One region of the Micromonospora sp. NPDC048894 genome, then DNA from elsewhere that is predicted to be linked to it. Evidence: riboswitches for the same ligand, from Rfam matches in the RefSeq annotation. Region 1 holds a riboswitch; each other region holds the start of a gene.

Region 1 (10,321 bases):
CGTGGCGGCACCGCACCCTCATCTGGCTCGGTGAGGTGTCGTTCGCCTTCTACCTGGTGCACGTGCTGGTGATGATGACGGTGCTGCGGCTCACCGGGCACTGGGGTGTGGGGCTGCCCGGCTGGTCGGGGCCACTGGCCGTGCTCGGTTTCCTGGTGCTGAACCTGGCGTTGGCCGCCGCCCTGCACCGCTTCGTGGAGACGCCGATGATGCGCCGGCTCGCTCCCCGCCGCCGTACCCCACCCGTGCCGGCCGCCCCCGACGCCGCCCGCGGTGCCGCTGTCCCCGACGCCGCTGCCCCCGGTGCCGTTGTCGGCGGTGGGGCGCCGGCCGGCGTCGCCGCCGCCGGTGGGGTTCGGCCGGACGACGCGGCCGGCAGCGGCGGTGTCACCGTGCCGGGGCCGCGGGCTGCCGGCGACGGGCGGCGTGCCGGACTCCCCGTCGAGTACGTCGGACCGCGCGACCCGCACTGACCTCCCCGCCCGGCCGTCCGGACCAGGTCCACGGTGGTGGGCGCGGCGACACGCCCGGCGGTGCTGCGGGTCGGTCACCCCGGCGGTAACGTGGACATATGCTCCCGGCCGCACTCACCAGTCCGCTGTGGTGGGTCGCCCGCTGGTGGTCCCGGCTGCTGACCGGCCTGGCTGTCGCGATCGCGTTCGCCGTCGCCGGCCCGTCGCTGCCCGGCCCGGCGTCGTTCGACCCGGGGCCGGCGGCAGCCGCCCTGCCGGTCGACGCGTCGCTGTCCTTGCACGCGGCCGGAGCCCCGGCCACCCCGACCGGCATCCGCAGCGGTGGGCAGGAGGCCGACCCGGCCGGCGTCGCCGCAGATCGGGCCGTCGCCGTGGTGCTCGCCGTGCCGGCAGCGGACCGGGCCGCCGTGGTGCTGGCCGTGCCGACGGCAGACCGGGTCGACGCCGTCGTGCCGGCCGGCGTCGCACGGAGCGCCCCGCCCCCGGCGCTGCCGGCCGGTCGAACACCCGTCGCCACCGCCCCCCGGGCACCCCCGGCGGGCTGACCGCCCACGCGGGGGCCGACCCACCCGCGACCGCCTCCGCCACGCACCACACCCGCACCGTCCGGCCGGATGTTCCCGCCGCCGGTACGGCCTCCTCTTCCGCATCCCGCCTGCGAGGTGTCGACCGTGAACACCGTGCTCTCCCAGTTCCTGATCGAGGTCCCGACCGCCACCGTGATCTGGTCCGCGCTGCTCGTCCTGGCGCTGACCGGGATCACCATCCTGGTGGCCCGGCCCGAGCGGGACCAACCGGCCGCCGCAGCCACTGCCGCCGCGCCGGCATCCGACGCCCCACCCCCCGTCGCCGACCTGCGTCGCTACGCGGAGGAGGTGGCCGTCGCCGCCTCCGGAGCCGCCCGGAGGGCCCGCCACCACCGCGTGGCCTGGCTGGCGGCCCACGACGCCCTGGAACGGGCCTGGCAGGCGTACGACGAGGCGGAGACGCTGGCCCGCCGGTTCACCGGTGCCCGGGCGCTGCCCAGCCCGCGTACTCCCCGCACGCCCGCCGAGTACGCCGGTCGGGAGCGGTGGCTGCACCAGGAGGCCGTGGCGGCGCACTGGCGGGGAGAGTTGTCGGTGGAGCGGCTGCGGGACGTCTTCGCGCACCGCGACGGTTGGGACCCGCGTCGGCACCCGGTCGAGCACGAGGTGATGCTGGCCCGCGCGGTCCGCGAGGACCGGCGTACGGCGTACCGGGCTGCGGTCGGGCGGGAACGGGCGGCGTGGCGGAACGCCGAACTGGCCGCCGAGGCGGCCCGGTCGCTGGCTGCCGAGGCACACGCGGCGGCGCAACGGTGGCGGCCGACCCGGGTCCCACTGCCCCGTCCGGCGACGTCCGCCACCCGCCCGGCCCCCGCCACCCGCTGGCGTCCGGCCCGGGTCGGCTGACCCGGCCGTCAGGTCGGCCGGCCGCTGGTTGGCGAAGCCGGACCGGTCGTCGGGTCGGCGGGTCGGCGGGACTGAATTGTTATCTGCGGGTTGTGGGTGCCGTCACTGCGGGTGGAAACCGGACACCTGGTCACAGTCGGTCACATCGACTGCGACGATCATCGGTGGTCGGTGCCCCGCCGTCCGGGTTTTCGCCTGGACGCGCCCGGGCGCTCCGACCGTCCCACGCGTGGCGGGTCAGTGCCCGAGTGCCCCGAAACTGACTCGTCCAGCCCATGTTTGTGCAGCTCAACGGGCTTGGCGAGGGGGGAAACCGGCCAGTAGTGTCGCTGCGGTCCGGTGCGGTTTCCGATCGCAAGAGGCGACGCCGTGCCGACCCGCTCAATCGTGCCAGTCACGAACCGGGGACCCACACGCACCACTTGGGGTGAATCTCCGGGCCACGGCCCGGGGTAGGGCGATCTTCCCGCCCGAATCCGTCAGCTAACCCGGTCGGCGGCAAAGGAAGGAGTTCCCTCCTCGTGCAGCATGACCCCACCCCCTCGGTAGTTCCTCCACCTCGGTGCCGGGGCACCGCCGGACCGTCGCGCCCGACGCGCTGACCCGGCTCTGTGCCCCGCCGCCCGGCCCCTGCCGGGCGAGCCGCCGATCCGCCCGGCCCCCCGTCGGGCGGTCCCTGCCGAACGAGCGGCGCAACACCCGATCCGCGCGTGGCGTGTCCGCCGCGTGCCGATGGGTTGTGCCCGCCGCCTCGCCCCGTGGAGGAACACCCTGTGAAGCACCACATGAAACGACAGCTCCGCCTACTGGGCATCCGACGCCCGTACCGGATGGTCGTCGGCTCGGCGGCGGTCCTCGTCCTGGCCGCCGGTGGCACCGCCCTGGCCGCCGGGGTCGACGACGCCCCGACCGACCAGCAGCGCGCCACCGCCGTGGCCGAGACCGCCCCCCGCCTCGACGACGTCGCCAGCCGCGCCCAGGCCCGGGTCGCCGTCCCCGCCCCGACCAGCCCGTCGGCCACCCCCTCGGCCAGCCCGTCGGCGAGCGACGCCCCGTCGCCGCGCGTCACCCGGGCGAAGGCCAGGGCCACCGCCGACCCGGACCTGACCCGCAAGGCGGCCCCGAAGCCGCCGTCGTCGAAGGTCCTGCGCTACGACTACCAGGCCCAGACCACCTACTACTACTGCGGCCCGGCGGCGGTCCGCAACGCGCTCAGCGCGGCCGGCATCGAGCGCGGCCAGGACGACCTCGCCGCCCTGTTGGGCACCACCGAGATGGGCACCAACTCGGCCGAGGACACCACCCGGGTGCTCAACGCCGTGGTCAAGGGTGACCCGTACCGGACCAGGATGTTCGCCGGCACGCCGAGCGACGCGCAGATCGACCGGCTGCGGGCCGACGTGGTCACGGCGGTCGCCGACAAGCGGGCCGTGGTCGCGAACGTGGCCGGGGACGCCACCGACCTCGACGGCGGCTGGCACTCCTTCCCCGGCGGCCACTACATCGCCGCCGTGGGCTACCGGGACAACGGTCGTACCGTGCGGATCGCCGACTCGGCCGACCCGTCGCTGCCGGCCTACTGGGTCAGCGTGACCACCCTGGCGAACTGGATCGCCACCCGGGGCTACTCCGCCTGACCGAGCCACCCCACCCGCCCCGGCCGCCCGACCACGGGTGGCCGGGGCGGTTCGCTGTCCCAGGGTCGACCCGGCCGGCCGGACGAAGATCGTGCTCGAACATGGTTGTAGTGGCCTCCTCGCAGGAGGCCACTACAACATGGATCGAGCACGATCTTGCCGACGGAGGCGGGCGCGAGCGGAGGCGAGCGGGTGCGGGCGGAGGCGGGTGCGGGTCAGGTGTGGGGGGAGAGGGGGGCGGCGGGGGCACGGGGGGTCGGCGGGGCCCAGCCCGGTTCCAGCTCGCGGCGGGCCGCGGCCAGGAAACCCTCGGCGTACGCGTCGGCGGGGAAGTCGCCCAGGTAACGGCGGCGGGTCTGCCAGCGGGCCGCCGCCAGCGGGTCGGTGTCCAGCAGCCCGGTCAGCACCTCGTCCAGGTTGGCCATGTCCCGGCGCAGCACGTAACCGGAGCGGGCCAGCGGGAACCGGTCCAGGAACTCGTCGCCGTCGACGCCCAGGTCGGTCACCGCGTACGGCTTGCCGGAGTAGAGGTAGTCGGAGATGACCCCGGAGACGTCGGAGACCAGCGCGTCGGAGCGGTTGACGCACTCGGTCAGGCTCAGCTCGCGGCTGGCCGCCGCCCCCCACAGGTGCTGCCGGCCGGTGCGGGTCCGGTCGGCGGCGAGCAGTTCGGTGAGCCGGGCCAACTGCCGGGCCGAGGCCGGATTCTGCCCGGTGTACGGGTGGGCGCGCAGGATCACCGTGGCCCCCCGGTCGAGCAGCCGGCGCAGCAGCGGCTCGGCCACCGGCAGCGAGCAGTAGTTGGCGTCGGCGTGGTGGCCGGTCCAGGTGGGGGTGTAGAGCACGGTCGGGGCGGTCAGCGGGCGGGCCTCCCGGCGTACCTCGATGGCCTCGACCTGCGGGCGGCCGACCACGACGAACTTCTCGGCGGGGATCTCCACCCCGGCCCGCGCGTACCGCTCGATCGCCGCCGGACCGGCCACGAAGATCTTGTCGAAGATGGCCGAGACCGGGTTGGCGCTGGGGGCCTTGTCGCTGTCGCCGTGGTGCAGCTGCACGTGGGTGAGCTGGGTGAACCGGATGCAGTGACTGTTCTTCGCCCCGTGGTTGACATAGAACGCCACCCGCAGGCAGGGCACCAGCGCCTCGTCCATCGCCTTGAGGGTGGGGCAGTAGACCACCGGGGCGCTCGTCGCGGCGGCGATCGTGGGCAGGAACTCCGGCTCCCGCAGCAGCACCAGGAACGGCCGGCCGAGCCGCTCCAGGTAGGGCAGCCACATGGTGACCTGGTATTCCGAGCCGGGTGGGGCGGAGAAGTAGAGCAGGAACTCCGGCTGGTGCGCGCGCAGCGCCCGGGTCACCGGGCCGCCCCCGCCCGACGGCCGGAACCGCCGCCGGGCCAGGTCCAGGCCGACCGCACCGCAGCCGGCCGCGACCACCAGCACGACGACCAGCGCCAGCACGGCAGGCAGGGCGAACGCGGCGGCCACCGCCACCACGGCGAGCAGCCCCAGCAGTACGCCGCCGAGCCGGGCGGCGACCAGCGGGGTCCACGCCCGCACCGGCAGGTTCGCCGCCCGGATCTCCAGGTTGCCGGCATCGCGCAGCGGTCCCACCAGCAGCACCAGGCCCAGCAGCAGCAGCGCGGTGAGCGCCAGCACCGGGTCGAACCCGTCGTCGAGCCGGCGGGCGTAGCCGACCAGGATGCCGGCGGCCAGCAGCACCGTCTCGGCGACGATGTCGGCGTCGGGGCGGACCCGACGTTCGTAGCCGGCGGCGGCCAGCGCGGCCACCGCCAGGGCCAGGCCCCAACCGGTGGCCCCGGTGAACGCCACCACCAGGAAGGCGACCACGGCCAGGCCGGTGGTCAGGCACCGTGCGATCAGTTTCCTGACCAGCTCACCACGCATGTCGTACCGTCTCCGGGGGTCGGGTCAGCCGGCGTCGACGCCGCTGGGCAGCCGGTCCTGCTCGGCCGCGGTCGGCTGGGCCGGCACCGGGGCCGCCTCGCCGGGGGCCCGCCGGACGTCGATCACCTGACCGGTGAGGTCGGAGATCAGCACGTCGAGCGAGGACTGGGCGACCGTTTCGGCGGCCAGCAGGGTGTGCTCCGGCTCCTCACCGAACGCCTTGGTACGCATCGGGGTGGCGGTGCGCTCCGGGTTGATGCAGTTGACCCGGACGCCGTACTCGGCCCACTCGTCGGACAGTGCCTGGGTCAGGTTGACCAGCGCCGCCTTCGTCGAGGAGTAGAGCGCGTACTGGGCCCGGCCCCGGGTGTAGGAGCTGGACGTGTAGAGCAGCAGCTGACCCTTGGTCTGCTGGAGGTACGGCAGGGACTGCCGGGCGGCGATCACCGGGCCGACGAAGTTGACCTGGAGCACCCGGTCCATGGTCTCCTCGTCCATCTCGGCCAGCGCGCCCTTCTCCAGGATGCCGGCGGTGACCACCACGTGGTCGATCCGGCCGGTGGCCTCGAACGCGGTCTTCAGTGCGGCCTCGACGTCGCCGGTCTGCTCGACGTGGGTGCCGGTGCTGGAGCGGCTGAACGCGAAGACCTGCGCGCCGTAGCCCCGGGCCAGCTCGGCCAGGTCGTGCCCGATGCCGTAGCTGCCGCCGAAGATGACGATCGTGCGCCCGGCCAGCTCCTCGGTGTAGCTGCGGTGCGACAGCCGGGGGGCCTGGGCGGCGGCGAGCTGGAACAGCTTGTCGGCGAGGTGCACGTCGACCGGGTGGGTGACCTTGATGTTCTCGTCCGACCCGTCGATCACCTTGATCGGGGTGCCGGGCAGGTAACGCAGCACCACACCGCAGTCGTCGGTGGCGGCGAAGTCCGGGTCGCCCTCGGCCCGCCGGTACGCCTCCCGGATGGTGCCCGAGCGGAACGCCTGCGGGGTCTGCCCCCGGCGCAGCCGGGACCGGACCGGGATGTCGGTGATGCACTCGTCCTCGTCGACCTGGATGATCGTGTCGGCGGAGGGGATCGCCACGTCGACGGCGGAGTAGCTCCACAGCGCGTTCACGCACTCGCGGACGATCCGGGCGCTGACCAGTGGGCGGACCGCGTCGTGGAAGAGGATGTTGACGTCGCCGTCGCCGACCGCGTCCAGGGCGGCCCGGGTGGTGGCGTTACGGGTCTCGCCGCCCTCGATGACCTTGCTGACCTTGCGGAAGCCGGCCTTGTCGACGATCTGCTGGGCGTCGGCGACGTGCCCGGTGGCCATCAGCACGATGATCTCGTCGATCTCCGGGGCGGCCTCGAAGACGGCCAGGGTGTGTTCGATGATCGGCTTGCCGGCGATCTTCAGCAACTGCTTCGGGATGCCCAGGCCGAGCCGGGTCCCGGTGCCTCCGGCCAGCACCACCGCCACCGTCCGCGAGGGCCGCCACGGTGCCGGGGTCTCCGGTGTGGCGTCCGGGCCAGTGGTGTGGTCCTGCGTCATTGCCGATCCTCACTCTCGGGGGATGTCTGCACGCGTCCCGGGGGTCACCCTGAACGAAGGATTGCGCCAGCGTGGCGACGGGATGAACCTTAACGCGCGGACCGCGCCGCCCCAACGGGACGACGCGGTCCGTGGAGCATCGGATCGATGCCGTACGTGCGCCCGGAATACTACTTGCCGTTGGCGAATGCCTCGTACGCCCGGATCACCTCGTCGGTGGGCCCGTCCATCCGGATCAGCCCCGACTCCAACCAGATCGTCCGTTCACAGGTGTCCCGTACCGAGGAGAGCTGGTGGCTGACCAGGAAGACCGTGCCGGCCCCCTCGCGTAGTTCCCGGACCCGCTGCTCGCTGCGCTTACGGAAGCCCTTGTCGCCGGTGGCGAGCGCCTCGTCGATCAGCAGCACGTCGTGCTTCTTGGCGGCGGCGATGGAGAACCGCAGCCGGGCCGCCATGCCCGAGGAGTACGTCCGCATCGGCAGGCTGGCGAAGTCGCCCCGCTGGTTGATCCCGGAGAACTCGATGATCTCCGGCGTCATCCGGGCCACGTCGTCGGGCTGCATCCCCATCGCCAGGCAGCCCAACGTGACGTTGCGCTCACCCGACAGGTCGTTGAGCAGGGCGGCGTTCACCCCCAGCAGGGACGGCTGGCCCTGGGTGTAGACCGCGCCCCGGTTGACCGGGAGCAGCCCGGCGATGGTCCGCAGCAGGGTCGACTTGCCGGAGCCGTTGCTGCCGATCAGGCCGATCGCCTCACCCCGGTACGCGGTGAAGGACACCCCCTTGACCGCGTGCACCTCCTGTATGTTGGGCGCGGAGGAGCGCTTGACCAGCCGGCGCAGCGCGGCCACCGGTGTGCTCCCGCCCCCGGCGCCCTTGTGCACCCGGTAGATCACGTGCGCGTCGTCCACCACCACGGTGGGGATCCGCTCGACGACCCGGGGCAGGGTCACGGTGACGTCGTTGGACGTCTCGTACCGGTCATCCACGGCCGTACTCCTGTTCGCCGCGCCAGAAGTAGACGTACCCGGCGATCCCGCCCAGAATCGCCCAGCCGGCCGCCACCAGCCAGAGCTGGGTCAGCGACTCGTTGAGCAGTGGCGCCTGCTCCAGCAGGGCGTACCGGGCCAGCTCGATGTAGACCAGGATCGGGTTGAACTGGATGAGCGTCGAGGCCCACTCCGGCAGCCGGTCGAACAGCTTGACGCTGTAGAGCACCCCGGAGCCGTACATCCAGGTGCGCAGGATGAACGGCATGACCTGCTTGAGGTCGCTGGCCTTGGAACCCATCCGGGCGACCACCATCACGACCCCGGCGTTGAAGGCCGCTTGGAGCAGCAGTGCCGGCGGCAGCATCAGCCAGGCCAGGGTGAGCGGCTCGCCGGTCACCAGCACGATGCCGACCAGCACGATCATCGAGGCCAGCAGCTGCTGGAACTGGGTCAACGTGGCGGCCAGCGGCAGGCAGGCCCGGGGGAAGTGCAGCGCCCGGATCAGCCCCAGGTTGCCGCTGATCGACTGGGTGCCGGCCAGCACGGCGCTCTGGGTGAAGTTGAAGATGAACAACCCGGTGGTCAGGTACGCGATGAAGTTCGGGATGGTGTTCTGCCCGAGCACCACGCCGAAGATCAGGTAGTAGACGGCGGCGTTGGTCAGCGGGGTGAGCACCTGCCAGATCTGGCCCAGCTTGGCGTTGCTGTACGAAGCGACCAGTTTGGCGTTGGCGTACGCGGCGGTGAAGTGCCGGTAGGCCCACAGTCTGCGGCTGTACTCGGTCAGAGAGGGGCGCTCACCGGCGACCCGTAGTCCGTGCCGAGCGGCCAGCTGCGCCTGGGTCAGGCCCGTTTCGGGGTCGACCAGCGCGGTGGTGGCCATGGGAAGGGCGCTCCGATCTTTCGTACCAACGGGATGCGCGCGACGATGGGAACTGTGGGTCGGCGCGGTGCCGGGGCAGCCTCGTCGCTGCGTGGACGGTAGTCCATAACACGTCGGGACGCAACCGTACCGTCGTTGCGCTACATTGGCCCACGTGACAGGTGCGAAGAGTCCCCGATGACCAGCGACAAGAGGCGTGCGCCGGCCGGTGCCGCAGTGCTGAGAGGCGACATCACCAGGGCCATCCGCCGCGCGTTGATGCAGGAACTCGCCGCCGTCGGATACGGGCGGCTCTCCATCGAGGCGGTGGCCCGCCGGGCCGGCGTCAGCAAGACCGCGATCTACCGGCGGTGGAGCTCGAAGCTCGACCTGGTGATCGAGACCGTGGTCGCCGCCGCCGGCAGCAAACTGCCGGCGCTGGACACCGGCAGCCTGCGCGGCGACCTGACGCTGCTGTTCCAGGTGGTCGCCCACGCGCTGAGCCACCCGCTGGCCTCGCAGATCATCCCCGACCTGCTCGCCGAGGCGGCCCGCAACCCGACCATCGACGAGACCCTGCAGCAGTTGCTGCGGGCCAAGCAGCAGGAGATCGGCGGCCGGCTGATCGGCCTGGCGGTGGAGCGCGGCGAGCTGCCCGCCGACACCGACGCCGACGCGGCGGTCGACCTGATCGTCGGGCCGCTGTACTGGCGACTGGCCATCGCCCGTACCCCGCTGACCCCGACCTACCTGGACCTGCTGGTGGAGTCGGTGGCCATCGGGCTCACCGCGAACGGCACCGTGCCCCGGCCGCGGGCGGCCCCGGTGTCCGGTTGACCCGGCATCCACCCCACCCGGCCAACTCCGGGACACCGCCACGCCGCCCACCGGCCATCGACGGACGATGGTTGCGGTTACCCTGCTTTCCGGACCGGAGCCGGGCGACCGTCCGCCGCCCGCCGGCCGTACGACTCTCGCGTACCGTGCCCGCACGACGACAAGGACGATCCGTGCCGAACGCCGACCCCGTTGCCGTCGCGCCTCCGCCCGTCGCACCACCCCCCGCCGCACGGCCGCGGCCCGCGCACTGGTTGCGGTCGGCGCTCGCCGCGGCCCCGGCCGTCGTCACCGACGCGGCCGTGCTGGGCTTCGCGCTGTGGACGGTGCTCTACCACGCGTCCTTCCTGTTCGGGCTGCGCCCGTCGGTGACGTTCCTGATCTGGCTGGTCGGCTGCGCCCTGATCACCGCCCTGGTGGCGGTGCGTGCCCTGCGCCGGGCCCGGGTCCCCGCCCCGGCGGGTGCGGCTTCCGACGCCGCCGGAGCGCCGACGGCTACCGAAGCCGTCCCGGCGGGCGGCACGGGCCAGCCGCGCCGCTGGCTGCTGCCCGTGGTCGCCGCCGGGGTGGTCGCCGCCGTCACCGCCGGCCTCGCCGGCACCCCGGCCGGCGACGTGCTCTCCTGGTGGGTCCCGGCCGCCGCC
Region 2 (10,321 bases), on a different contig from region 1:
GACCGGGGTCTGGGTGACCTCTTCGTGGTCCGGACCGCCGGGCACACCGCCGGGCCGGAGGTGCTCGGCAGCGTCGAGTACGCGGTGACGATCCTCGGCACCCCGCTGGTGGTGGTCCTCGGGCACGACTCCTGCGGGGCGGTGCAGGCGGCCCGGGAGGCGGCCCGTACCGGCACCCAGCCCCCGGGGCACCTCTACTCGGTGGTCGCCGCCGTCGGGCCGAGCCTGCGTCGCGCCGACCAGCAGGGAGTGCACGACATCGACGGGATCGTCGACATCCACATCGCGCAGACCGTCGAGGTGCTGCTCGGCAACTCCCCGGTGATCGCCGCCGAGGTGGCCGCCGGGCGGTGCGCGGTGGTCGGCATGTCCTACCGCCTCGCCGCCGGTGAGGTCCGCCAGGTCGCGCCGGCCCACGAGGCCGCCGCTCCCGCCACCCGGGCGGCTGCGCCCACCACCGCGGCGGCCGCTGCCGTCGTACCCGGGCCGGCCGTGCCGACGGGTGTCGACGCCGTGCCGACCGGCGAGCCCGCGGCCGTCCCCGGCTGAGGCGTACCACGCACGACGAAGGCCGCCCGGCTCAGCCGGGCGGCCTTCGTGCTGGTGAGGGCCGGCTACAGCAATGACACGTGGACGTGGTCGGTGTGGTTGGAGGGCCCGGAGTACGAACTCCAGCCGTTGGCCGGGAACCAGATCTGCCGGTTCCAGATCACGTAGTAGATGCCCAACCGGTCCGAGTTGCGGATCAGGAACGCGGCGAGGTTGTTGCCGTACATCCGGGTGTCGTTGTTGTGCCACGGGCTGAAGCCGCTCTTCTGCAACGACCAGTCGCACGCCTTGCCCTTGGGGTGCTCCCACGGCCCGCCGGGGCGGTAGCAGCCGACGAACCGGTTGAAGCCGGCCCGCTTGACCTCCTTGTACATGTGCAGCGTGCGCGGGGTGATGCAGCCGGACGTGGTGGGGTCGTTCTCGCTGCACGACTCGCCGCGCCAGTCGCCGTCGGCCGTCTGGCCCGGGGCGATCCGGGCGACCGGCGAGGTGGCGTCGACCAGGCCACCGGTGAAGCCCCGACCGCCGACCAGGGCGAGCGCCTTGTCGGCCTCGGTCTTCTTCTTGGCCATCAGGTTGGTCTGCTTCTGCTGCTCACGGACCTCGGTGTCGACGGCGAGCTTGGCCTGCTCGGCACGCTTCTTGACCTTGTTGACCTCGGCCAGCTTGCCGGCGTTGACCATGTTCAGCTCGTCCAGGGCGGCGGCCCGCCGGACGAAGGTGTCCGGGGCGTTGCTCTCCAGCAGCGCCGCGACCGCGCCGACCCGACCCGTCCGGTACGACTGGGCGGCGATCTCGTTGACCTGCGGAGCCAACGCCGCCAGCTCCTGCTCCGCCTTCTCCACCTCGATGGCGTACTCGAGTTGGCGCTTCTTGGACTTCTCCAGCCGGTTCTTCGCCGCCGAATACTCCCGGTTCGTCGCCTCGATGACGTCGGTGAGCAGCTTCGGCTCCTCGTCCTCCTCGTGCCCCGAGGGGGTGGGCGCGTTGGGTGCTGCCGCCGCGGGGGAGGCGGCGGGCCCGGCGACCAGCGCCAGGGCGGCGAGCACGGCCACCACCGGAGTCCACCAGTGGCGTAGGGGTGCCGTCACAGTTGTCCCTTCCGTCGACCGCCGACCGGGTTAGCTGACGGGTTCGGGACGGAAGTGGCCCCTACCGCTGGCGCGGATTCACCCCAGGTGCTCGGTTCCCCGGCTCGCCGTACGGCGATTGGGCGGTGGCACCGCTGGCTCCGGTGGGCGCCTTCGGCGGTGACCGGCAGCGAGGTTACCCGAGAGTCGTACCGGGGATCTACGGTCACAACCCGGCAAAATGCGTATTTTCCCGATAGCGAGGGGTAATCAGTGACGCGACCGACAGCCGCGACCTCACCTCCGGTCACACAGCGCAGTGTCACCATGCGGTGTCCGTGCTCCTTTCCGGGTCTGGCCACCGTGCGGGGGCCGGGGTGGACGGTTCGCCGTGCCGGGGGCCGCTCAGCGCCGCCAGCGCCTCGGCACGGTCGGGGGCGGGGCGTGGGGTGGGCGTCGGTCCGGTCGCGTCGGCGTCGGCGGGACCGCGCCCGGCGGTGACGACGAGCGCGGCCAATCCGGTGGTCAGCGGCACCGCCGCCACCAGCCCCAGGGTCGCCACCGCGCTGCGGACGATCTCCTGGGCCAGGAACTCGCTGGTCAGGATCTGGCTCACCGGCCGGCTGTCGGCGGTGAGCAGGAGCAGCAACGGCAACGAGGCCCCCGCGTACGCCAGCACGATCGTGTTGACCGTGGACGCGATGTGCGCCCGCCCGACCCGGGTCGCCGCCCGGTAGAGCTGCAACCGGGACAGCCCCGGATTGGCGTGCGCCAGCTCGGTGACGGTGGCCGACTGGGTGACCGTGACATCGTCCAGGACCCCCAGCGAACCGATGATGATCCCGGCCAGCAGCAGTCCGTGCAGGTCCACGTCGCGCTGGTACATCGACAGCGTGGTGGCCTCCTCGCTGCCGTACCCGGTCAGGTGGGTGGCGGCGGTGGCCAGCGTGCCCAGGACGCCGGTCAGCACCAGGCTGCCCAGCGTGCCGAGCACCGCCACCGAGGTCTGCGCGGTGACCCCGTGGGTCAGGTACAGCACCACGAACATGATCAGCGCGGCGCCGGTGACCGCGATCGGCAGCGGTGCGCCCCCGGCGGAGATGCCCGGCACCACGAAGGTCAACAGGATGGCGAAGCTCGCCCCGAGGCCGGCCAGGGCGGCCAGCCCGCGCAGCCGGCCGAACGCGACGATCGCCGCCGCGAACAGGGCGACCAGCCAGAGCAGCGGCATGCCCCGCTGGTGCTCGGCGATGTGGTAGCTGCTCACCGACGGGTCGGTGGGGTCGGCCAACGCGACCAGCACCACCTCGTCGCCGACCGCCACCGTCGGTGCCCCCGGCCCCGACGGGACCGGCGTCTCGACCTGCTCACCACTGTCCGGGCCCTGCCCGACGGTGACCGTCACCGTCCCGCACGGCCCGTCGGCCGCCCCCGACGGGCCGTCGGGGGTCTGCGGGGCGGGCGGGCACGGCTCGGTCACCACCCGGGTCACCGTGCCGTGGTAGCGGGGCACCTGCTCGCCCTGGTCGATCTTCGGGGTCTCCCCCGGCCAGAGCAGCAGCGTGGCGATCACCGTGACGACGATGAGCGGCACCACCGTCATGACGAGGATCCGCCGCACCCGGGGTGGGGTGGACGGAGCGGGACGGGTGTGGTCGGCGCCCATGTGCGAGTACTCCCAACGATCCGGGACGGGATACGTGTCAGCCGGCCAGCCGGTTCATCCACGGGCGGCGGGTCGTCGGACGATGGTAGCCAGCACCAGGTCGGGCCGCGCGGTTCACGTGCTGGTGGCAGGCCCCGCCACCGCTGCGGCGGGTACGCCCGTGTCGGGTGGCCGACCCGTCCGGGCCCGCCGGTCGTCCGGGACGGCTAGCGTGGAACCGTGCGGCGGGCGGGAACGACGACGGCCGGGCGGTGGCTGCGGCTGCTGCTGCTCGTCGGCACCCTGCTGGGGCTGTCCGCGATGCACACCCTCGGCCACGACGCGCACCCGGCCGCCGGTCATCCCGCCGACGGTCGGCCGGTCGGCCACTCCACGGTCGGCCACTCCACCTCGGCGGACCGGGCCTCCGTCGGGCACGACACCCCGGTCGAGCGCCCCCACCGGACGTCCGTCGTGTCGCCGGTCATGGACCGGGGGGACCTGACCGGTCCGGTACGGCTCGCGATGGTGACGGCCCGTCCCCTCGGGTGCGGGGCCGGATGTGTGGTGGTGCTGCCCTACGAGCCGACCGGCTCACCGGCCACCGGGTGGAGCGTCTGCCTGGCGGTGCTCGGGGCGCTCACCGTGACGCTGCTGGTGCTGCTCTGCGCGGTGCGTACCAGGCCGGCCGGGGTGGCCCGTCCGCCGTCGCGGCCCCGGGAGCCGCGCGCCCCGCCACCGCGCCCGCTCGGGCTCCGGCTCGCCACGGTGTCGGTACTGCGCAGATAGGACACCCGGGCGCGGCTCCGCCGTGTCCGCCGTCCGTCTCCGTCGTACCGAAAGGTCTGCCCGTGTCCACTCGTACCCTTGCCCGTCGCGCCGCCCTGGCCGGCGTCGCTCTCACCACCGCGTCCGCCCTGACCGCCTGCGGTGGGGGCCATTCCTCCGACGGCGGCCACGGCCGTCCGGCCGCGGGCACCGCCCCGGCCGCCTCCGTGTCCGCCGGGGTCGCCCCGGCGGACGTGATGTTCGCCCAGATGATGATTCCGCACCACCAGCAGGCGGTACGCATGTCGGAGCTGGCCGGGAGCCGGGCCGCCGATCCGGAGGTCACCCGGCTGGCCGAACGGATCCGCGCCGCCCAGGCCCCGGAGATCGCCACCATGACCGGGTGGCTGACCGCCTGGGGCCGGCCCGTCCCGTCCGGCGGCCCGGCCGACGGTCACCTGCCGGGGATGGACCACGGCATGCCGGGGATGATGTCCGACGCCGACCTGGCCCGGTTGGAGGGGGCGACCGGTCGGGACTTCGACCGCCGGTTCCTCACCCTGATGATCGCCCACCACGAGGGTGCGATCACCATGGCCCGGCAGGAGTTGGCGGACGGCCGGCACGCCGGGGCCAGGGCCATGGCGCAGCAGATCGTCACCACCCAGCAGGGCGAGATCGACACCATGCGCAAGATCCTCGCCCGGCGCTGACCGCCACCCGTGAGGCGTCGCGGGGCCGGATCCCACCGGCCCCGCGACGCCGGGCAGTCCGCCCGTCCGATGCCCCGCCGACCGCAGGTCGCCGGACGGGCGGGCCGGTCAGCCGCGTTTCATCAGGCGGCCGACGGCGGCCATCATCTCGGCGGCCATCTCGTCGGCGCGGCCCTCGGCGGCCCCCTCGTGCATGCAGTGCCGGGCGTGGCCGTCGAGCAGCCCGAGGGCGACCTTGTCCAGGGCGGCCTGCACGGCGGAGATCTGGGTGAGCACGTCGATGCAGTACCGGTCGTCGTCGACCATCTTCTCGATGCCCCGGACCTGCCCCTCCACGCGGCGCAGCCGCGCGAGCAGTTGGTCCTTGCTGGCGGTGTAGCCCCGGACCGGGGTGCTCGGTGTGGTCATGGCGACCAGGATAGCGTACCCCCGGGGGGTATGCTACGGTCGCAGGGTGACGTACCCCTGGGGGGTATGTTGGACGAGTGGAGGGAAGAGCCGCATGATCACGAACTACCAGGTGAAGGGCATGACCTGCGGGCACTGCGTCAGCGCGGTCAGCGCCGAGGTGGGTGCCCTCGACGGTGTCACCGACGTCCAGGTCGACCTGGCCTCCGGCCGGGTCGCCGTCACCAGCGACCGCCCGCTGGACACCGCGTCCGTGCGGGCCGCCGTCGACGAGGCCGGCTACGACCTCGTCGAGGCGTGACGGTCCGGGGGGACCGGTGAACACACCGACCAGGCTGGGCGGATTCGCCCTCGCCCTCGCGGTGGTGTTCGGCGCGGCGTACGGGGTCGGCCAGCTGACCGGCCCCGTCACCCCGCCCGCCGAGACCCGCCACGACCCCACGAACACCCCGCGACCCGTCCCCAGCCCCGTTGGCCCGGAGCCCACCACCGACCCGACGCCGAGCGTGCCCGTCACCGGCACCGGCGGGGCCGGTCACACCCACGGTTGACCGGAGGTGCCGCGATGACCCCGAACACGTCGAACCTGCCCACCGCACCCCACCTGATCGAACTGGCCATCGGCGGAATGACCTGCGCGTCCTGCGCCGCCCGGATCGAGAAGAAGCTCAACCGGCTCGACGGCGTCGAGGCGAGCGTCAACTACGCCACCGAGAAGGCCACCGTCCGGTACGCCGACGGGGTCACCCCCGACGACCTGATCACCACCGTCGAGAAGACCGGCTACACCGCCGTCGTCCCCCCGCCGCCCACCCCCGCCGGCACGGAACCGGCCGCAGGGCCGGTCGACGAGCTGGGCGCCCTGCGGACCCGGCTGCGGGTGTCGACCGTGCTCACCGTGCCGGTGATCGTGCTGGCGATGGTGCCGGCCTGGCAGTTCACCTACTGGCAGTGGCTGTCACTGACCCTGGCCGCCCCGGTGGTCGCGTACGGCGGGCTGCCGTTCCACCGGGCCGCCTGGACCAACCTGCGACACGGCGCGGCGACCATGGACACCCTCGTGTCGCTCGGCACCCTGGCCGCGTTCGGCTGGTCGCTCTGGGCGCTCTTCCTCGGCGACGCCGGGATGCCCGGGATGACCCACCCGTTCCGGCTGGACATCGTCCGCACCGACGGGGCCGGCAACATCTATCTGGAGGCCGCCGCCGGGGTGACCGTGTTCCTGCTGGCCGGCCGCTACTTCGAGGCCCGCTCCAAGCGGACCGCCGGGGCGGCCCTGCGGGCCCTGCTCGAACTCGGCGCGCGGGACGTCGCCGTGCTGCGCGGCGGCACGGAGACCCGCGTTCCGGTCGACCAGCTCGTGGTGGGCGACCGGTTCGTGGTCCGGCCCGGCGAGAAGATCGCCACCGACGGGCGGGTCGACGAGGGCACCTCGGCGGTCGACGCCAGCATGCTCACCGGCGAGTCGGTGCCGGTCGAGGTGGGGCCGGGCGACACGGTGGCCGGTGCCACCGTCAACGCGGGCGGCCGGCTGGTCGTCACCGCCACCCGGGTCGGCGCGGACACCCAGCTCGCCCAGATGGCCCGGCTGGTGGAGGCGGCACAGACCGGCAAGGCCGCCGTGCAGCGGCTCGCCGACCGGATCTCCGGGGTCTTCGTGCCGATCGTCATCGTGCTCGCCGTCGGCACGCTGGGCTGGTGGCTGGGCAGCGGGGCCGGCCCCACCGCCGCCTTCACCGCCGCGGTGGCCGTGCTGATCATCGCCTGCCCGTGCGCGCTCGGCCTGGCCACCCCGACCGCGCTGCTGGTCGGCACCGGGCGGGGTGCCCAGCTCGGCATCCTGATCAAGGGACCGGAGGTGCTGGAATCCACCCGGCAGGTCGACACGGTGGTGCTGGACAAGACCGGCACCGTCACCACCGGCCGGATGACCCTGGTCGACGTCCGTCCCGCCGAGGGGCAGGACCGGGCCGAACTGCTCCGGCTCGCCGGGGCGCTGGAGGCCGGCTCCGAGCACCCGATCGCCCGCGCCGTGGCGGCCGGCGCCGCCGAGGCCGGGGAACTGCCCCCGGTCACCGGGTTCGCCGCCGCCGAGGGGCTCGGCGTCACCGGCACCGTCGACGGCCACGACCTGGTCGTCGGGCGGCCGAGGCTGCTCCGCGAGCGGGGTCTGGACGTACCGGAGGAGGTGGTCCGGGCGGTGGCCGAGGCGGAGGCCGCCGGTCGTACGGCGGTGGTGGCGGGCTGGTCCGGGCGGGCCCGTGGGGTCCTCGCGGTCGCCGACGTGGTCCGGCCCACCAGCCGGGAGGCGGTCGCCGGGCTGCGTGCCCTGGGCCTGACCCCGGTGCTGCTCACCGGGGACAACGCGACCGTCGCCAAGGCGGTGGCCGCCGAGGTGGGCATCGACCAGGTGACCGCCGAGGTGCTGCCGGCCGACAAGGTCGACGTGATCCGCCGGCTCCAGGCGCAGGGTCGTACGGTCGCCATGGTCGGTGACGGGATCAACGACGCGCCGGCCCTGGCCCAGGCCGACCTGGGGCTGGCCATGGGCACCGGCACCGACGTGGCGATCGAGGCGTCCGACCTGACCCTGGTCCGGGGCGACCTGACCGCCGCGGTGGACGCGATCCGGCTCTCCCGGCGCACCCTCGCCGTGATCAAGGGCAACCTGTTCTGGGCGTTCGCCTACAACGTGGCCGCCCTCCCGCTGGCCGCCGCCGGCCTGCTGAACCCGATGATCGCGGGCGCTGCGATGGCCTTCTCGTCGGTCTTCGTGGTGGCCAACAGCCTCCGCCTCCGCCGCTTCTCCACCACCACCCTCCACCCCGGACGACCGCGTTGATCAAGAGGTTTGCGTCACCAGTCGGCTTGCTGGTGACGCAAACCTCTTGGTCAACGGGCCGGAGCGGGTGGTGGGGGTGTTTTGGGGATGGGGGGTGGGGGTAGTTGAGGGGCGTTGGAAAAAGTGCTTATTCGGGAGGCTCTCATGGGGTTCGACGACAAGATCGAAAACACGACCGAGAACGCCGCCGGCAAGGTCAAGGAAGGCGTGGGTCGGGCGACCGACAACGAGCGTCTGGAGGCCGAGGGTCGCAGCGACCAGGCCAAGTCCAGCCTCAAGCAGGCCGCCGAGAAGGTCAAGGACGCTTTCAAGAGCTGAACCGCGCCACCCGTCACGCCGGACCGACCTCGTCGGTCCGGCGTGAGGCGCGTCGGGGGGTGCGGCGCGTCGGGGGTGAGACGTCGGCCGAGCGGGCCGTGCGGCATCGTGTCCGTGGTACCGCCCGACACATCGAAACGGGGAAGTCGATGCACCGCAGCTCCGCCACCGCGCTCACGTTCGCCGTCCTCGCCGTCCTCGCCAGCGGCTGCTCGGACAGCGGGGACGACACCGACGCCGCACCCGCAACGCCGACCAGTGCCGCCGATGCCCCCACCGGGCAGGCCACGCCCGACACGGTGACGACCACCACCCCGACGGCCGGCACCCCGACCGCCGGCACCGCCGCGAACACCGCGCAGGTCTGTCGCGCCGTCGACCAGCTGATCATCGACGGCAGCCGGCAGATCACCGCCGACTCGGCCGCCGCCACCCGGGAGGAACTCACCCCGGAGCAGCTCAACGGCAAGCTCAAGGGGCGACTGAGCGGGCTCGCCGACGACCTCCGTGCGCAGGCCCGCAAGGCCCGGGACGCCCGGATCAAGAAGTTGGTCGACGAGACCGCCACGAAGATCGAGGGCGGCGCGGCGGCCAAGAGCCCGGCAAGCTGGATGGGCACCGACTTCGTCGAGATCCCGGCCCGGCTCACCCGCGACTGCCACGTCTGACCCGGACCCCACGCGGTCCTGCCCGGCGGACCCAGCGGTCCTGCCCGGCCTGGAGTCCTGCCCGGCCCGGGAGACTTACCTGGGCCGAGGGTCTGCCCGGGCCGGGGATGCCCGGTCGGGCGCGGGCACAGGGACGTAGTGGGCGGATCCCGGGCCGTCGGGTCAGCGTCGACCGGGCAGCGGCCGGCCCGGCGGGGCGGTACCGGCCAGCGAGGCACGGTCGGCGGCCGAGGTGCCGGACTGCCAGCCCTCGGCGTCCCGCACGGTCAGCCGGGCCCGGGTGACACCGGGGAAGAGGGTGTCCATCCGCTCCCGTACCGCACCGGAGCGGGCGGCGAGCACCGGCAGCAGCCGGTCCGCCCCGGCGTCCTGCGCCGCCTGCCGGTTCGCCTCGTCGGTCGCGGCCCGCAGCCGCTCGCCGATACGCCGGGCGAAGGCGTGCAGGAAAGCCTCGTCGTACGCCTTGGTGCGTCGACCGCCGCCCTGACGTTCCCGGCGTCCGCGCAGCATCGCGGCGGTGGCCTGCACCAACAGTGAGGTGTGCAGCAGTTCGACGGCCTCCAGGTCGGCGGAGAAGCCGAGCACGGTGGCGAAACCGAGATCGTCGGACCAGACCGACTCGCACCGGTTCGCCGCCGCCACCTCCTGCACCAGCAGCGCTTTCGCACCCGCGTACGGGGCGTCGGTGCTGATCCGGACCCCACCGGGCCGGTCCGGGTGGGCGGTGTCCGCCTCGACCAGCGCCCGTTCCAGGCTGTGCCGGGCGATCAGCTCCTGCGCCTTGCCGGTGAACGCCTCAGCCTCGGCCGGGAACGTGGTGGACTCCGCCTTGGCGAGCAACGCCCGTACCCGGTCGAGCACCCGGGATCCGCTCGGACCGCTCGACGCGGTCGTGGCCGGTCCGCCGACGCCGCCGGGCGGGGGGCGCAGCACCGCGACCGGCGGCAGGCCGGTCAGCAGGGCCAGCACCTCGATGGCGTCGCGCAGGGCGGTGATCCGGTCCGTACCCTCCCGGGTGGTCCAACCGGTCAGCCATCCGGCGTCGTCGTCCCCGTGGACCCGGGCGTCCAGGCCGGCCAACTGGTCGTCCCACCACTGCGGCACCGGGCCGGGCTGGGCCGCCCGGTCGGCGGCGAGGGCCTCGGTGACCAGCCGGCCGGGGCGCGCGCCCAGCCGTCGGGTCACGATCCGGGCCACGTCGGCCGGCTGCCAGCCCCGTGGCCAGAGCCGACCCAGGGAGGCCACCAACCGGCCGAGCAGGGCGGCGTCCACCGCCGCCGGGCCTTCGGGTCCGCCGGGCGTCGGCCGGCCACCGTCACCGCCGACCACGAGCTGGTCCA
Region 3 (10,321 bases), on a different contig from region 1:
GCGCCGCCCGGGTCTTGTCCCGCCCGTCGGAGGTGGTGACGGTGACCGGGCCGGACACCGCCACGCCGCACTTCCCGCGTAGCTGGGTGACCGCCGCGGCGGCCAACGCGGTGGCGGCGGCCCGGTGCGGGGCGCTGTCGAGCGTGGACATCGCCGGCGTCGGTCGGTCGGCCAGCCGGAACTTCATGGTCAACACCCGGGTGACCGCCGCCACCAGCCGGTCCCGGGGCAGCGTGCCGTCGCGCAGCGCGGCCAGCAGCCCGTCGTACGCCTGGCCGACGTTCGGGGTCATCAGGATCAGGTCGTTGCCGGCGAGCAGGGCCTTCACCGCCGCCTCGCCCGGCGGGTAGCGCTTCGCCGGCGGCATGTTCATCCCGTCGGTGATCACCACGCCCTGGAAACCCAGCTCGCCGCGCAGCACGTCGGTGAGCAGCTTGCGGGAGAAGGTGGCCGGGGTGCCCGGGTCCACGGCGGTGACGTCGAGGTGCGCCGACATCACCGCCATCGCCCCGGCGTCGATGCCGGCCCGGAACGGCGGGAAGGCGGTGGCGTCCAACTCGGCCCGGGGCTGCGCCACCACCGGGACCTCCTGGTGCGAGTCGGCGGCGCTGAGCCCGTGCCCGGGGAAGTGCTTGACGCTGGCCGCCACCCCGGCGCTCTGCAACCCCTGGACCGCGCCCGCGACCTGCCCGGCGGCCCGCTTCGGGTCGGCGCCGAAGGACCGCGAGCCGATCACCGTGCTGCGGGTGGCCAGGACGTCGGCGACCGGGGCGAAGTCCAGGTTCACCCCCATCGCGGCCAGTTCGGTGCCGGCGGCCTTCCAGGCGGCCTCGGTCCGGGCCGGATCGTCGGCCGCCCCGGCGGCGAGCGCGCTGGGCAGCGTGGTCACCCCGTCGGTGATCCGGGTGACCACCCCGTACTCCTGGTCGGTGCCGACCAGGAACGGGGCCGGGCCGGCGGCCAGCTTCCCGGCGGCCTGGCGCAGCCCGGCGGTCAGCTTCTTCACCTGGGCCGGGTTGTCGACGTTGGTGGTGGACTGGTTGCCGGAGGTGGGATCGTCGGCGCTGAACCCGACCAGGATCAGCCCGCCGAGCCGGTACTTCGCGATCATCTCGGCCGGGGTGTCGACCCCGGCGAGGGCCTGGTTGCCGGTGGCCGATCCGGGCGTCACCGTCGTCGCCGAACTGCCGTACGCGTAGGGCATCAGCACCTGGCCGACCAGGTCCTCGTCGGCGAGCGTGCCGGCCAGCGCGGCGGCCCGACCGGCCGGGTCGTCGGCGGTGGGTGCCGCGACGGTCGGGCTGGCTGTCGGGGCGGCCCCGGACAGGGCCGGCGCGGGAGCCTGCCCCTCCCCCGCGCATCCGGAGGCGAGCAGCGCGGTCAGGGCGGCGACAGCGACGCCGGCACGTCGCGAGGAGTTCGGCACCCGGCCCATCCAACCCGCGCCGGAGATCAGCGGCAACCCGACCAGGTCAGGCGATGGGTGGAGGATGCCTGTCCCCGACCGGGTGTCCGGCTGACCCGCTCTCCTGGCCGTCGGACGGCCGGTCCGGGTGAGCAGACTCACCCACTTCAGGCGCCGCTGCGGTCAGCCAACCCGGGTGAGCAGGGTCACCGGCGCACCGTCCCCGGCGTACCGGTAGGGCTCCAGCTCCGCGTCCCAGGCCGTGCCCATCGCCTTGTCCAGGGCGTGCGCCAACGCCTCCGGGCGTACCGACGCCATGATGCTGCGCAGCCGGTCCTCGCCGAGCTGGATGTCGCCGGCCGCGCCCACCGCGGCCCGGAACAGGCCCCGGCCGGGCACGTGCATGAAACGCTCGCCGTCCGCGCCGGTGCTGGGTTCCTCGGTCACCTCGAAACGGATCATGGGCCACTGCCTGAGGGCAGCAGCCAGCTCGGCACCCGTCCCCGGCCGGCCGGTCCATCCGCACTCGGCCCGGCGGGCGCCGGGATCGACGGGCTGGGCCGTCCAGTGCAGGTTGACCGGCGCGGCAAGGACGCGCGCGATCGCCCACTCGACGTGTGAGCACACGGCGAGCGGGGTCGAGTGGACGTATACGACGCCACGCGTTGGCACGGTGACCTCCCGGAGAGCGAGGTGCGTCTTCCCCTACGACCTCGACCACCCGAGTGGCTGTTGCCACACATGATGACTCCTGTGACGGATGGTGCGCCAGGGAATCGGAAAATTCGCCGGCGGGAAATACCCGGACCGGTGACCCGGTTGTGCTCTCCGACGGCACGGTGAGCTGCCAGGCACCGTGGTCGTGTATATTTCTCTGGGCGGTTCTGCGCCGTCGCACCACTTCGCGGGCCGACGATCCAACCGGGCGTTCGATGACCCACCTGGGCGTTCGACGATCCGACCGGGCGTCACCCGCTACAGCCCCCGGACGATCCCCGTCCTCCCGTACGTCTTGCAAGGAGCATCTCCGTGGCAGGCAACACCTCTAAGACCGCGCGCGCGTCAGTCCGGGCCGGCCAGGCTGGCCAGGGTGGCGCCCTCAGCGTGCTGGGCGAGTTCAAGTACCTCATCCCGCTCAACGGCGGCAAGCACGCCTACGTGCGGAACCTGACCAACGGCAAGACCGCGCACCTGCGTACCGACTCCGACGCCTTCGTCGAGGAGATCCGGACGCTGGCCACCGCCGGCCACGCCGCCAAGATCCGCGCCGAGATCAACAACCTCGCCGCCACCCACCCGGACCACGGCTGGGACAAGACCGAGAAGCGTCTCGTCGAGGCCGGCGTCTTCGAGGGCTGAGCCCTCACCGAGCACATCTGGAACCGCCCGTCGGGTCACCCCGGCGGGCGGTTCCTCTTTCTCGTCCCCTCACCGTCACGGCGGGATCATCCTCATCCCGCCGTGACGATCGCGCTGCGCCCATGATCGCGCTGCGATCATGGGCGCAGCATGCGGCCCCTGGGGCAGCACGCGGTCCCCGGACAGCATGCGATCATGCGCAGCATGCTGCCTCCCGGGCAGCAGAGCGGGACAGCACGGCGGCGGGGCGGAGCAGCACGGCGGCGGGGTGGGGTAGCGCGGGGACGGGAGTCAGGGGTCGAGCAGGGTGACCTCGCCGGTGTCCAGGGCGTACAGGGCACCGACGACGTCGACATCGCCCGTGCCGACCGGGCCGGCCAGCAGGTCGTCGGTGCGCAGCGCCCGCACCGTACGCCGTACGTGCCGACGGACCGCCAGGGGATGGACTGCCGGGTGGTGCGCGCCCACCTCGACCACCGCCGGGGCGATCCGGTCGACGAGGTATCCCAGGTCACCGCCGGGCCGCTGCCCCGTGCGCAGGCTCTGCACGGTCGAGGCGACCGCCCCGCACCGCTCGTGTCCGAGCACCATCACCAGCGTCACCCCGAGCTGGTCCACCACGTACTCGATCGAGCCTCGTACGGCCCGGTCCAGCACGTGCCCTCCGGTGCGGATCACGCAGATCGAGCCGAAGGTCTGATCGAAGATCGCCTCCAGCGGCACCCGCGAGTCGATGCAGCCGAGCAGCACCGCGTAGGGCTGCTGGTCGCCGGAGGCGACGGCTGCGGCGGCGGTGACGTCGTGGCCGTGGATCGGTCGGCCGCTGACGAAGCGCCGGTTGCCGGCGAGCAGCTCTGCCAGCGCCGCCCGGGGCGGACGGACGGACCGGGGCGGCCCGCCAGGCCCCACAGGCCCCACAGGTCCCGCAGGTCCCGCAGGTCCCGCAGGCGACGACCCGACGGCACCCACGGATGCCACCGGAGACGACCCGACAACGCCCGCACGTGCCACCGGAGACAGCCCGGCAGCGCCCGCAGGTTCCGCTGGAGACGACCCGACAGCGCCCACGGGGGCCGTTCGGGGAGGCCGGGCCGCTCCGGCGGGCGAACGGTGCATGTCTCCAGACTGGCCGTCGGGGCGGCCCCGCGCGGGGCGGTCGGGAATCTTCTCTCCACCACGGTTGGCGTGGTCTGATGTCGGGTAGCCGGTGTTACCGCCGGGTCACACCGGTGAATGTGTCCCGGTGGCCTGGGGAGGTGGCGATGCCGGATCAGCGGGAGTTGCGGCTACCCGACGAGGTACGACTGCATGTCGAGGTGAGTGGCCCGGCGGATGCCGAGGTCACCGTGGTCCTGCTGCACGGCTGGACGCTGGACGGTCGGGCCTGGCACAAGCAGCTCGCCGACCTGCGCAGCCGGTTCGGCGACCGGGTGCGGGTGGTCGCCTACGACGCCCGGGGGCACGGCCGGTCCAGCTGCATGGCGCTGCGCACGGCGACCCTGGCCCAGCTCGGCGACGACCTGGCGGCGGTGCTGGACGAGGTGGCCCCGGCCGGGCCGGTGGTGCTGGTCGGGCACTCGATGGGCGGGATGACGGTGATGGAGTACGCCCACCGGCATCCGGTCCACTTCGCCGCCCGTACGGCCGGGCTGGTCTTCGTCTCCACCACCGCCGAGGGGCACACCCACACGGTGTACGGTCTGTCGCCGCGGATCGCCCGGCTGATCCGGCTCGCCGAGACCACCGGGGCGGGGGTGCTGGCCCGGTGCGGCTCGTGGCGGCCACCTCGTCCGCTGCTGCGCGCCCTCGCGCCGAGCATCCGGTGGATGCTCTTCGGTGACCGGTGCTCAGGCTCCGACATCCGCCTGGTCACCTCGGCGGTGGCCCGCGCGTCGCTGCGCTCGATCGGTGGTTTCCGCGCCTCGATCGGTGCCCAGCACCGGCTGGCCACCCTGGCCGCGTTGGCGCACCTGCCGGCGGCGGCACTGGTCGGTGACCGGGACCGGTTGACCCCGCCGCCGTGCGCGGAGTCGATCGCGGCGGCGCTGCCGGCCACCGAGCTGACCGTCTGCCCGGGTGCCGGGCACATGCTGATGATGGAACGCCCGGACGAGGTGAACGCCGCCCTCGCCGGGGTGCTGCACCGGGTGTTGACCGCCGGCCGGCGAGCCGGGCGCGACCCTGCGGACCAGGTCACGGCCGTCGCGCCGCCGCCCGGTCCTCGCCGGCCCGCCGTCGTCCCGGCGAGGACCGGGCCGACCGGCTGAACCGCCGGGCGGCACGCGGTTCCCCGCCCCCGGCCACCTCCGCCCACTCCCCCGGTCGGTCCGGGACGGGGAAGGACCACCGGCCGGAGGCCCCGTGGAGGTGGTGGAGGTCGCCGGACGGGTATCGCCCCGACGCGGGGTGGGTGGGTGCCCGTACCCTCATTCCGCCTGGCATGCACCCGTGCCCGGCGTCGCCGTCGCACAGGAGCCGGTACGTTGACCGACCAGACCACCCTGGAACAGGAGATCGCCGCCGAACAACGGCATCTCGACCGGGTGTACGCCCGGCTCGCCGAGCTGCGTCGCGCGGCGGCCCGCGCCGAGCGGGACGGCTACCGGATGGCCGGGGTCGGCACCTTCGGTGCGCTGGTGGAGCGGGACGCCATGGTGTTCCACGCCGCCCAGCGGCGGCACCTGTTGGACGCTGAGCACGAGGGGCTGGTCTTCGGCCGGCTGGACCTGCGCGACCGGCAGGTGCTGCACGTCGGACGGCTCGGGGTGCGCGGTGACGACGCCGAGACGCTGGTGGTCGACTGGCGGGCCCCGGCCGCCGCCGCCTTCTACCGGGCCACTCCGGCGGAGCCGCTGGGCGTGGTGCGGCGGCGCACGATCAGCTCGTCGGACGAGAAGGTCACCCGGATCGAGGACGACCTGCTCGACCCGGAGGCCGCCCCGCCGGACATGCCGGTGGTGGGTGACGGGGCGCTGCTGGCGACCCTGTCCCGGGCGACCGGTCGGGGGATGCGGGACATCATCGCGACCATCCAGCGGGAGCAGGACGAGGCGATCCGCTCCCCCGGTTCGGGGGTCACCATCGTCTCCGGTGGGCCGGGCACCGGGAAGACGGCGGTGGCCCTGCACCGGGCGGCGTACCTGCTCTATGCCGACCGCAGCCGGTACGGTGGCGGCGGCATCCTGGTGGTGGGCCCGTCGGCGGTCTTCGTGGAGTACATCGCCTCAGTGCTGCCGTCGTTGGGTGAGGAGACCGCCACCCTGCACTCGCTGGGGTCGCTGTTCCCCGGCATGTCGGCGACCCGTACGGACGGGCCCGAGGTGGCGGCGGTGAAGGGTTCGCTGCGGATGCGTCGGGTGTTGGAGCGGGCGGCCCGGGACGCGGTGCCGGACGGCCCGCAGGAGCTGCGGCTGCTCTACCGGGGGACGCTGCTGCGGTTGGAGCGGCGTGAGCTGGACGGCATCCGGGACCGGGCGTTGCACCGGGGGGCCCGCCGTAACGAGGTGCGCCGGGTCGGCTTCGACGGGGTGCTCGCCGCGCTCTACGCGCAGGCCCGTCGGTCGGCTGTCAGCGGGCTGCCCGAGCAGCGTGCCTTCGAGGACGAGATCATCGAGCGGCCGGAGTTCCGGGAGTTCCTCAAGGCGTGGTGGCCCCGGCTGCATCCGCGGCACGTGCTGGGCTGGCTGGCCCGCCCGGACCGGCTGCACCGGTACGCGGCCGGCATCCTCTCCCGGGCGGAGGTCGGATTGCTCGTCGCGGCGTACCGGTCGTTGGACGTCGAGGGGCTGACGGTGGCCGACATCGCCCTCCTGGACGAGTTGGACGCCCTGCTGGGCCGGCCGGTGCGGCCAAAAAAGGCGAACCGGGACCCGTTCCAGCTGGCCGGCGGTGTGCGGGAGCTGAGCACGTTCGGTGAGCGGCAGCGCGCGGCCCGGGCGGCGGCCCGGGAACGGCCCGAGGACTACCGGGACTACGCGCACGTGGTGGTGGACGAGTCGCAGGACGTCTCGCCGATGCAGTGGCGGATGGTCGGCCGGCGTGGTCGGCTCGCCTCCTGGACGGTGGTGGGTGATCCGGCGCAGACCGCCTGGACGGGCGACCAGCAGGAGTTGGACCGGGCCCGGGACCAGGCGCTGGGCCGGCGGCGGCGGCACCGGTTCACGCTCTCCACCAACTACCGCAACTCGGCGGAGATCTTCGCGGTGGCGGCGGCGGAGATCCGCCGGCTCTATCCCGACCTGGAGTTGCCGAGTGCGGTGCGGTCCACCGGGGTGGAGCCGGTGGCGCTGCACGTGCCGGCGGCGGAGCTGGCCCCGGCGACGGTGGACGCGGTGGACGCGGTGCTGGCCGAGGTGGCCGGGACGGTGGGCGTGATCACGCCGGTGCCGCGCCGCGACGAGGTCGCCGGCTGGTTGGGCGACCGGGGCGGGGCGCGGCTTCAGGTGGTGACGAGTCTCCAGGCCAAGGGCATGGAGTACGACGGGGTGGTGCTGGTCTGCCCCGGGGAGATCCGGGCCGATCCGGGCTCGGGGGTACGGACGCTCTACGTCGCGTTGTCCCGGGCCACCCAGCGCCTCACCACCATCGACCCCACCGGCTGAGCCACCGGCCCCGATCGGCCCGGCCCCTGGTCGAGGGCCACACCGAACGCTTCTGGGTCGTCGGCGACCCCGCTGTCGTGCTGGGTCGACGGCCCCTGCTGTCGCTCCTGGCCGAAGGCCCGGCTGTCACTTGCATACATAGCGATGTGAGCATAGATTGGATCGGGTCCGCCGCGGCGACGGAAGGTGTGGACGTGGGCGCAGGTCATGACCACAGTGCGACGGTCAGTAACGCCGCACACCGGCACCGCGGTCGGCTCTGGGCGGCTTTCGGACTGCTCGCCGTGTTCATGGTGGTCGAGGCGGTGGCCGCGTTCGGCACCGGCTCACTGGCCCTGCTCTCCGACGCCGGCCACATGTTCACCGACGTCCTCGGCATCGGGATGGCCCTGGCGGCGATCACCGCCACCCGGCGGGCCACGCAGGACCCGCAGCGCACCTTCGGCCTCTACCGGCTGGAGGTGCTCGCCGCGCTGGCCAACGCCGTCCTGCTCAGCGGGGTGGCGATCTACGTGCTGATCGAGGCGGTCCGCCGCTTCGGCGAGCCACCCGAGGTGCTGGCCGGCCCGATGCTGGTGGTGGCGGTGCTCGGCCTGCTCGCCAACCTCGTCGCGTTCGGCCTGCTGCGCGAGGGGGCCAAGGAGAGCATCAACCTGCGCGGGGCGTACCTGGAGGTGGTCGGCGACCTGCTCGGCTCCCTCGGCGTGATCGCGGCGGCGCTGCTGATCGCCGGCACCGGCTGGTGGTGGGCCGACCCGGTGGTCGCCGTGGCGATCGGCGTGTTCATCCTGCCCCGCACCTGGCGGCTCGGGCGGGCGGCGGTGCGCATCCTGGTGCAGGCCGCCCCGGAGCATCTCCCGGTGACCGCCGTACACGACCGGTTGACCGCCGTGCCCGGCGTCGCCGAGGTGCACGACCTGCACGTCTGGACACTCACCTCCGGCATGGACGTCGCCTCGGCCCACCTCACCCTGGCCGGCGACGCCGAGGCCGGCACCGTGCTCGCCGCCGCCCGTGGTGCCCTGCGGGAGGACTTCCACATCGAGCACGCCACTCTTCAGATCGAGCCCCGAGCGACCCCCGGAGCATGCGGCCCGACCCACTGGTGACCCCGACTGCCGCCCTGCGGCCGGGCCGCCGCCCTGCGACCCCGGCCGCCGTCTCGTGCCCGGTGGTCGGGCCCACTCTCCGGGAATCGCGCTGTAGATCAACGGCAATTTACGCCGTTCACACCTTTTGGCAGTATTCACTCTCGTACCCTCAGTCACGAGGTAGGCAGCTGTCCCACGCGTACCGGTAGGCTCGGCTCCGGCCACCGCCAGGCGGCGCCCACCGGCGCCGGCAGTGGCCGCCGCCTAATCGCCCACCAGGGCGAACCGGGGAACCACGTTCCTGGGGTGCATCCGCGTCAGCGGTAGGGATCTTCCGTCCCGAACCCGTCAGCTAACCCGGTCGGCGGCTGACGGAAGGACATCACATGCACGTACGCACCACCACGCGACTACTGGCCGCAGTCGTCACGGCGCTCGCCCTGGGCGTGTCGTCCGCGCCGTTCAGCCCGGCCGTCGCCGCGCCCACCACCCTCCTCGCCGCCCCCGGCGACGACGAGGAGGGCGGCACCCCGGCCCTACGCGACCAGCTCGACGCGGCCAGCAAGGGGTGGCTCGACGCGAAGACCGCCCTCGAGCGCTCCACCCGACGTCAGCAGGAGTTGGACGGCCAGCTCAAGGCCATCGAGGCCCAGCTGGTCACGCAGACCGGCAAGGTCGGCGAGATCGCCGGAGCGGCCTACCGCACCGGCCGCCTCGGGCCGATGTCCGCCCTGCTCAACAGCAACAGCCCCGGTGGCTTCATGGACCGCGCGTCGGCGTTGGAGACGGTCGCGGCCCGGGAGGACCAGGAACTGCGCAAGATGATCGAGACCCGGGACCAGGCCGCCCGGACCCGGGCCGCCGTCAGTCGGGAGATCACCGAGCAGCGCAAGCAGGTCGCCACCATGGGCAAGCGGAAGGATCAGGCCGAACGCGCGCTGGCCGTGGCCGCCGCCGACAAGCCGGCCCCCACCTCCTCCAACGACTCCGGCAGTTCGGAGGGCACGTCCAGCAGCAACGCCAAGGGGGCGCCCCGTAACTCCGACGGTTCCTGGCCGTCCGAGTCGTGCAGCGTCAACGACCCGACCCCGGCCAACGGCTGCATCACCCCGCGTACCCTCAACGCCCTCCAGCAGGCCAAGGCGGCCGGTTTCACCCGGTACGTCTCCTGCCACCGCCCCAGTGGTTCCGGTGAACACCCCAAGGGCCGCGCGTGCGACTTCGCCGCGCAGAAGAACGGCTTCGGCGGGGTGGCCAGCGGCGGCGACCGGACGTACGGCAACAACCTCGCCGCCTACTTCATCCGTAACGCCGACCGGCTCGGCGTGCTCTACGTGATTTGGTTCAAGCGGATCTGGCTGCCGAGCAGCGGCTGGAAGGCGTACAGCGGGGGCAACGGCGACCCGTCCAGCGACCACACCAACCACGTGCACCTGTCGATGTACTGAGCTGGCCCGGTGGCCCGTCCACGACGGGCCACCGGAACACCGCCGACAGCCAACCGGAAGACCGCCCGACGGGCCACCGGAACACCGCCCGACCGCAGGGTCGGGCCCGGTGTCGCAGGTCGGCCCCAGGTCAGCCGGCGGCAGACGGGTCGCCGGCCCGGCCGTCCAGCACCGCGCCGAGCCGGCTGGCCAGCCCGAGGTGAGCGGCGCGGGCCTGCCGGAAGGCGTACCCGAACAACGGTGCCGGCGCGGCGAGGGTGATCTCCACGTCGATCCGCAGCAGGTCACCCTCCGTCCGCAGCCGGGTGTGGTTGCGGACCGTGGTGCCCGGCTGCTGTCGGGCCACCGTCACGATCTCGTCGTCGCCGACCTGCAGGACATCCGCCTGATAGGTGACGGGAAACCGCAGCGGCCCCA

What was found. Region 1 has a riboswitch for cyclic di-AMP ahead of AB0C22_RS18425 (C39 family peptidase). Riboswitches for the same ligand answer to the same signal wherever they lie in the genome.
Region 2: it holds a riboswitch for cyclic di-AMP, as region 1 does, so the genes downstream of both, AB0C22_RS03225 (hypothetical protein) here and AB0C22_RS18425 (C39 family peptidase) in region 1, are expected to answer to the same signal.
Region 3: it holds a riboswitch for cyclic di-AMP, as region 1 does, so the genes downstream of both, AB0C22_RS15765 (hypothetical protein) here and AB0C22_RS18425 (C39 family peptidase) in region 1, are expected to answer to the same signal.

The regions. Positions count from the first base shown of each region.
Region 1 covers NZ_JBEZFY010000007.1:336,987-347,307, reverse strand. The annotation lists gene AB0C22_RS18440 (acyltransferase) at 1-473, shown strand, start outside; gene AB0C22_RS18435 (hypothetical protein) at 572-1,018, shown strand; gene AB0C22_RS18430 (hypothetical protein) at 1,145-1,906, shown strand; cyclic di-AMP (ydaO/yuaA leader) riboswitch at 2,275-2,419, shown strand; gene AB0C22_RS18425 (C39 family peptidase) at 2,692-3,543, shown strand; gene AB0C22_RS18420 (CDP-glycerol glycerophosphotransferase family protein) at 3,759-5,453, opposite strand; gene AB0C22_RS18415 (bifunctional cytidylyltransferase/SDR family oxidoreductase) at 5,478-6,986, opposite strand; gene AB0C22_RS18410 (ABC transporter ATP-binding protein) at 7,157-7,975, opposite strand; gene AB0C22_RS18405 (ABC transporter permease) at 7,968-8,861, opposite strand; gene AB0C22_RS18400 (TetR/AcrR family transcriptional regulator) at 9,039-9,677, shown strand; gene AB0C22_RS18395 (DUF6077 domain-containing protein) at 9,851-10,321, shown strand, end outside.
Region 2 covers NZ_JBEZFY010000001.1:677,728-688,048, forward strand. The annotation lists gene AB0C22_RS03220 (carbonic anhydrase) at 1-549, shown strand, start outside; gene AB0C22_RS03225 (hypothetical protein) at 615-1,640, opposite strand; cyclic di-AMP (ydaO/yuaA leader) riboswitch at 1,644-1,775, opposite strand; gene AB0C22_RS03230 (YibE/F family protein) at 1,942-3,285, opposite strand; gene AB0C22_RS03235 (hypothetical protein) at 3,505-4,053, shown strand; gene AB0C22_RS03240 (DUF305 domain-containing protein) at 4,116-4,745, shown strand; gene AB0C22_RS03245 (metal-sensitive transcriptional regulator) at 4,854-5,153, opposite strand; gene AB0C22_RS03250 (copper ion binding protein) at 5,248-5,454, shown strand; gene AB0C22_RS03255 (hypothetical protein) at 5,471-5,704, shown strand; gene AB0C22_RS03260 (heavy metal translocating P-type ATPase) at 5,719-7,995, shown strand; gene AB0C22_RS03265 (CsbD family protein) at 8,140-8,313, shown strand; gene AB0C22_RS03270 (hypothetical protein) at 8,463-8,981, shown strand; gene AB0C22_RS03275 (DUF2786 domain-containing protein) at 9,144-10,321, opposite strand, start outside.
Region 3 covers NZ_JBEZFY010000006.1:260,212-270,532, forward strand. The annotation lists gene AB0C22_RS15730 (glycoside hydrolase family 3 N-terminal domain-containing protein) at 1-1,435, opposite strand, end outside; gene AB0C22_RS15735 (DUF3145 domain-containing protein) at 1,589-2,077, opposite strand; gene AB0C22_RS15740 (hypothetical protein) at 2,435-2,764, shown strand; gene AB0C22_RS15745 (carbonic anhydrase) at 3,056-3,673, opposite strand; partial or broken gene AB0C22_RS15750 (alpha/beta hydrolase) at 4,027-4,917, shown strand; gene AB0C22_RS15755 (AAA family ATPase) at 5,248-7,365, shown strand; gene AB0C22_RS15760 (cation diffusion facilitator family transporter) at 7,560-8,474, shown strand; cyclic di-AMP (ydaO/yuaA leader) riboswitch at 8,708-8,839, shown strand; gene AB0C22_RS15765 (hypothetical protein) at 8,843-9,904, shown strand; gene AB0C22_RS15770 (SRPBCC family protein) at 10,035-10,321, opposite strand, start outside.